Regions from separate parts of the Janthinobacterium sp. CG_23.4 genome, predicted to be linked through region 2. Evidence: predicted binding sites of a transcription regulator. Region 2 holds the regulator's gene; the other holds the start of a gene.
What was found. Region 2 encodes FNR, which switches genes on or off when oxygen is low (the NO sensors DNR and NnrR bind a similar motif). Its sites were predicted from a motif close to TTGATNNNNATCAA; they were not measured.
Positions count from the first base shown of each region.

Region 1: a site for FNR is predicted at 1,286-1,299, ahead of H4V96_RS15740 (universal stress protein). Genes of this name have one in related genera too.

Region 1 covers NZ_JARXUX010000001.1:3,511,920-3,515,334, forward strand. Annotated here, with positions in the region: gene H4V96_RS15730 (chemotaxis protein CheA) at 1-56, opposite strand, end outside; gene H4V96_RS15735 (protein phosphatase CheZ) at 56-913, opposite strand; gene H4V96_RS15740 (universal stress protein) at 1,381-1,848, shown strand; gene H4V96_RS15745 (response regulator transcription factor) at 2,010-2,654, shown strand; gene H4V96_RS15750 (helix-turn-helix domain-containing protein) at 2,984-3,415, shown strand, end outside.
Region 2 covers NZ_JARXUX010000001.1:4,926,633-4,930,047, reverse strand. Annotated here, with positions in the region: gene ccoG (cytochrome c oxidase accessory protein CcoG) at 1-775, shown strand, start outside; gene H4V96_RS22040 (FixH family protein) at 923-1,447, shown strand; gene fnr (fumarate/nitrate reduction transcriptional regulator Fnr) at 1,557-2,315, opposite strand; gene H4V96_RS22030 (response regulator) at 2,555-3,415, shown strand, end outside.

The sequences.
Region 1 (3,415 bases), 1.4 Mb from region 2:
ACATTCACCGCAAGATCCATCGCCTCAACGACGAAATCCTTGAGCATATCGTCCATTAGAATCCCAAATCGGCAAGAAGGTCGTCTACATTATCCTGGTCCAGCGCCACCGAAGGAACGGACGGGCCCTGCATCAGCGGCACCGGCTTTTGCGCCAGTTTTTCGCGCACTTCGGCCGGTGCATTGTCGCGCAGCAGCTGGGCAAGCTCGTGCTCCACCGTCTTGGTGATGTTGACCACTTTCTTGATCAGCTGGCCCGTGATGTCCTGGAAGTCCTGCGCCATCATGATTTCCAGCAAGCGCGCTTTTTCCGCTTCCGTCGCCTCGGCAACGGCTTGCGCGAACTGACGGGAATCGCCGGCCAGGGCCTTGAATTCTTCCAGGCTCAGCTTGCCATCGAACAGCGCCGTCCAGCGGCTGTCCATGTCCTTGGCTTTCTTCGACAACACATCTTGCGCCGGCATGCCCTCGTCTAGCGTATTCAAGACCTTGTTGGCGGCCTGTTCCGTCAGTGTGGCGACATACTCGAGGCGGTCCTGGGCGTCGACGATCTGCGACGACGCTTCCGTCAACGCCTTGTCGTAGCCCAGTTCGCGCAGCGAATCGTGCAGCAGGCGCACGATGCCGCCCAGGCGTTCAAACATCGGCTTGTCGGACTGGTCGACCGCAACGGCCGCTTCGCCGGGCACGCCTGCGGGGGATGCGGCTGGCGCTTCCGGCGCGGCGGCGACTGGCGCTTCCGCTGCGGCTGCCGGCACGCTGGCGCTGGCCGACACCGAGTCGAACAGCGCGTCAAAATCGTCGTCCGCGCTCACGGCTGCGGGCGCTGCAGCGGGTGCGGGCTGGGGAGCTGCCGCACTTTGCGCAGATACTTCATCGAATAATGCATCGAAATCATCAGCGGCGTTGGTCATATCCCTGCTTCTCCATAAATTGTCAAAATTCCGCCTGAACTGTGCGTTTTACAGACTGATACCCACAATTTCTCGATTAAGATGATTTGAGGCAATACCGCTGCGATGGTGCGAGTGTAGCAGGGCGCCACCCTGTTGGTAAATCTCAAAACGCGCTTCCTGGTGCAAAGCCGGCCCACAAGAGCTTTTCTCCCAGGAAATAAGTGTTCCTGCTGTTGTATTTTGAAATACTACCATTGGCGTGCGCACAAGACCACGCGCCAGACAAGAAATCTTACTCAAGGGTGCTTGCACAACAGTACTCCACGACTATAGTTGCAATTAAAACACAATCCCTCTACCAATGTTGTCTATACTAAAGGTGCAACAGTATTGATAATTATCAAGTCCCTATATGAATACCATACTGCCGCCGCGTCTACAATGAGGGGCGTTACGCGCGCTGAGTCACTGCCAAAGGACCTGCCATGTATAAGAAAATTCTGATCGCCACGGACGGCTCCACCGTCTCCAACTTGACCGCTTGCGCCGGCGTTGCCTTTGCCGAACAGATGAACGCCGACATCGTTGCCCTGTACGTGGCGCCCGAATACCAGTATCCGGTGTACATCGAGATCATTCCACCGAGCTATCCCAGCGAAGAAGAATATCGGATCGCCATGCGCAAGGCCGGCACAGAGCACTGGCAGCCCATCCTCGACGCCGCTGCCAAGCGGGGCCTGGAAGCGACGGGCCTGACCGCTTTTTCCGACAGCCCGGCCATGAAAATCGTCGAAGCGGCGCAATCGCAGCACTGCGACCTGATCTTCATGGGTTCGCATGGCCGCAGCGGCTGGGGGCAATTGCTGCTCGGCAGCGTGACCAACAAGGTGCTGTCGCACTCGACATTGCCCGTACTGGTGCATAGGCTGATCAAGGAACCGCCACCGCAATAGCAGTTCGCATCGCCGCAGGGGGGGCGGCGCAGCCGGCCTAGCGGGTAAGAAGACAAACTTGCGGCCATTCGGTTAAAATGACAATGTTTCTCGTTTCTCAACACTCGACCGGCCGCCACAAAACGGCCGAAGCACACTACCTGCCTCCAGATTGCCCGCCTATGATACGTATCGTGATTGCTGATGACCATACCATCATGCGGGAAGGATTGAAGCGCATTCTTGATGGCGCACCCGACATCGACATCGTGGGTGAAGCCATCGACGGCTTTGACGTACTCAATCACGTGCGCCAGGGCGGCTTCGACCTGCTGCTACTCGACCTGTCGATGCCCGGCCGCAGCGGCGTCGACCTGATCCGGCAAATCCGCAGCGAGGCACCCAAGCTGGCCATCCTGATCCTCACCATGCACGAGGAAGAGCAGTATGCGGTGCGCGCCATCCGCGCTGGCGCACAAGGCTATCTGACCAAAGAAAGCGCGGGCACCCAGTTGGTGGGCGCGATACACAAGGTGGCGTCGGGACGTCCCTACATCAGCGCCGAGGTAGCCGAGCAGCTCGTGCTCAACATCATGATGCCGAACGAAAGCTTGCTGCACAAACAGCTCTCAGACCGCGAATTCGAAGTCTTTTCCCTGCTCGTGGCGGGTAAGTCGATCACCGAAATCGCCAATAACCTGCATCTGAGCGTGAAGACGGTGAGCACCCACAAGACGCGCATCATGCAAAAGATGAGCATGAGTTCGCTGTCAGAAATGGTCCAGTATGCGGTGGCGCACCGCCTGCTGTCGCCCTTCAAGAGCTGAGCATGTCCAGGCGCACCATCGCGTAGGAACAATCCTACATCAACTACCATAGCTCCTACTGCCATATTCAGCCTCTGCTGATATGAATTCGGGACGCTTGTTGGCATACTGAAACCAGTCGTCAAGTTGCTGGAAAGTTATTTCATCACCCAGCAAGTCTTCCGCGAATTGAGATTTACCAGCCTGGATGCGCGTCGCCCTTGCCTGCCCGCCACCCTGTGCACCCTGTCATTCAACTCTGAACTACCTGTCACCAGGAGATGAACATGCCGTCCACGCAAACGCCTGAAACCCGCGCTGCCTCTCCATCGCTGTCCCCCTCCTCGCCGATGGAAGCGGGGCGCCAGCGCCAGGGGCGGCTATGGTCGAACCTGAAGGAAGTATGCGACCTGCTGCATATCTCCAGCGCCTGCACCGTCGCCGCCGATGAGCTGCTGTTCCAGCACGTGCAATTCAAGACGGGCCAGCGCGTGCACACCATCGGCCAGGCCTTCGATACCCTCTACATCGTCAATTCGGGCTTCCTGAAAACCGTGCTCATCGACGAATTCGGCAATGAGCAGGTACTCAGCTTTCCCATGAAGGGGGACATGCTCGGCGTCGATGGCATCCACTCGCGCCATTACTCGTCCGAAGCGGTGGCCTTGTCCGACTGCGACCTGATACTGCTGCCGTTCAAGAAACTGACGGCGCTAGGCAGAGTCCACCTGGAACTGGAAAACGTCATGTATGGCGTGATGAGCCGCGAACTGGTGCGCGAG
Region 2 (3,415 bases):
CGAGCAGGTGTGCAAATACATGTGCCCCTACGCGCGCTTCCAGAGCGCCATGTTCGACCAGGATACCCTGATCATCACCTACGATGCCAAACGCGGCGAACCGCGTGGTGCCATGAGCAAGAAGGCCGGCAACAACGACAAGCTGGGCGACTGCATCGACTGCACCCTGTGCGTGCAAGTGTGTCCGACCGGTATCGATATTCGCAACGGCCTGCAGTATGAATGCATCGGCTGCGCCGCCTGCGTCGATGCCTGCAACAGCGTGATGGATAAGGTCGACCGGCCGCGCGGACTGGTACGCTACAGTACCGACCATGCGATGGAAAACAACTTCAGTTCGCAGCAAATCCGCCAGCGCGCCACGCGCCCGCGCGTACTGATCTACACCGCCATCCTGGGGCTGATCATCATCGCCGTGTGTACCTCACTGGCCCTGCGCACCCCCCTGAAAATGGACGTCATCCGCGACCGCGGTTCGATGGGTCGCGAAGTGGAAGACGGCATGGTCGAGAACGTTTACCGCTTGCAAATCATGAATACCTCGGAGCAAACTCAGCATTTTAAAATCAGCGTTTCCGGCTTGCCGGGCCTGACCTTGCTGACGCGCGAAGAGGTGACGTTACAGCCGACGGAAACGCTGGGCTGGCCCATCCGCCTGCGCGTGCCGCACGGTGTCGGCGAGAAGGGCTCGAACAAGATTGCCATCGAATTGCACTCGCTGGATAACCCAGCGTTGCATGTGCGTGAAGGCGCGGTATTCATCGTGCCGCGCTAAGGTTGATGTTGGGGTCAGATCCCTCGGGTCTGACCCCGGCATTTCGCCGTTGGGCCAGCATCAAACATGCGTTAGCTTTACTTTATTTTCAACCCAGAAGCAAAAGCTGGGGTCAGGCCCAAAGGGCCTGCCCTCAAGGAGAACAAAATGTCCGACAGCCTCAAGCTGCAAGCACCCGTTGCACCATGGTACAAGCATCGCTGGCCTTGGCTGCTGATGATCGGTCCCGGCCTGTCCATGGTCGTTGGCAGCTGCATGGCGTATATCGCGTTTACGCAGCCCGATGCGCTGGTGGTGGGCGATTATTACAAGCAGGGTAAGGCCATCAACCAGGACTTGCGACGCGACACGGTCGCCAGCAAGCTGGCGATGGCTACCAGCCTGTCCTATGACGTGGCGTCGGCGCGTCTCAGTGGTTCCGTGCGCAGCGTCGGCAAGGCTTACCAGGGTCCGTTGCAGCTGCACCTGGCGCATGCGACCCTGCCGGAAAAAGATATCAAGCTACTGGTGCAGCCCGATGCGGCCGGCAACTTCTCAGTAGCGCTACCGATGCTAGAGCGCAGCCGCTGGCAAGTGCTGGTGGAAAACGACAAACGCGAGTGGCGCCTGTCCGGCATCTGGACCTGGCCACTGCAGCGCAGCATCGCGCTGCAGGCGGATGCAGAACTATAACGTACAGCGCCGGGAAAAAACCGTAGCGAGCGGCAGTGATTTGTGGCTAAGAGCACAGCGAGCATCTCAGGCCGCAAAGCGCGACGCGCAGCAGGTTTTGACGGTGCTATTATTTGCAGGCGTCCGTGCCGGCCGTAATGGCCTTCAATATTGCCGGCTGCAAGATCTCGATCTCGCGGTTGGAAACGCGCAGCCAGCCTTCCTTCTTAAACTTCGACAATAAGCGGCTGACGCTCTCGATGGTCAACCCCAGGTAGTTACCAATTTCCTCGCGCGACATGCGCAGCTGAAATTTGCTGGCCGAATAGCCGCGCGCTTCATAACGCGAAGCCAAGTTGACGATAAAGGCGGCAAAACGCTGGGTCGCCTGCATATTGCCCAGTAACAGCATGACACTTTGCTCGCGCGTGATTTCCTGACTCATCATGCGATGGAAATGGCGCAGCAAGGTTGGCATATTACCCAGCAATTGTTCCAGGCTGGAAAATGGAATTTCACACACTTCACTATCTTCCAGCGCCACCGCATTACAGTGGTGGCGGTCGGCGCTGATGGCATCCATGCCCAGCAGTTCGCCGGCCATCTGAAAACCCGTCACTTGCTCTTCGCCGCCAGGATTGATCTGGTACGTCTTGAAATGCCCCAGACGAATCGCGTACAAGTTCTGGAACGAATCGCCGATGCGAAACAGCGAGGCACCACGCACAATCTTGCGACGACGGCCGATGATCTGGTCTAGCCTGTCCATGTCGCCCACATCGAGACCCATCGGCAGGCACAATTGATGCATGCTGCAAGTCGAACATCGCGCACGCAATGCTTCCACGTTCACTGCGGGCAAGGTGAGAGTGAGGAGCGCTTCAGTCATGTCGGTACCTTTTAGAAAATGCAATAACAAGTTTACTGCATACAGAGTTGCCGTGTGCCAATTTCAGCGTAATTTCGGTGAATAAACGACGTCCATCCTTTAATTATATGGCAACATCGTCAAAAGCCCATACGGGGAGGGCAATTTACTCAGCGCCGCTTGCAAAGTTAATGTATTGATAGGAGAATTCTTGAAGGCGTTATCTGCCGTCTGTGCCGCCCGGTACTCAAAAGGACATCATGAAGCCTCTCGGCATTAAAGCAAAAGTCGCCCTGGCCACCAGCCTGACCTCGATCGCCATGATCGCGCTGGTCACCATGATCCAGGTGCAGCACATGCGCGACGACTTCAGCCAAGTACTGCTGGGCCAGCAATACTCGCTGATCACGCGTACCGCTGCCGAGCTCGACGACAAGCTGGGCATGCTGCTGCAGATTGTCACCCTGACGGCCAGGCAGCAGCCGCCGGAATTGATCGCACAGCCCGCCCAATTGCGCCAATACTATACGCGGCGCTCGATGCTAGTCCTGTTCGACGATGTACTGGTACTCGACGCGCAAGGCGCCATCGTGGCCGACATGCCGCTCGTCAAGGGGCGCGCAGGCATCAACGTCACCGAGCGCGAGTATTTCCAGACCGTCCTGCGCACGCGCCTACCCATGATCACCGAGCCAATGCTGAGCAAGTCGAGCGGCATGCCCATCGTGCAAATGGTCGCACCCGTCATGGCCGCCGATGGCCAGGTGGCCGGCATGGTGGTCGGCGTGCTGCGTTTGTACAAGGACAACCTGCTGGGGCGCCTGCGCTCGGAAAAAATCGGCAAGAACGGCTATTACTCGATTCTCACGCGCGGCGCCGTGCCGCGCTACGTGCTGCACCCCGACCCCAGCCGTTTGCTGCAGCCGCGCCAGCCGGACACCAATCTGGCGACCACCGCGCTGCTGAAACAAGATGGCGAAGGCAGCATGATCAGCACCGACAGCCGCGGCATCACGGCCGTCAACAGCTTCAAGCGCCTGAAATCGGTGAACTGGCTGCTGGCTACCTCGCTGCCCGTCGATGATGCCTTCGAGCCGTTCGATGGTGTGCTGTACCGGCTG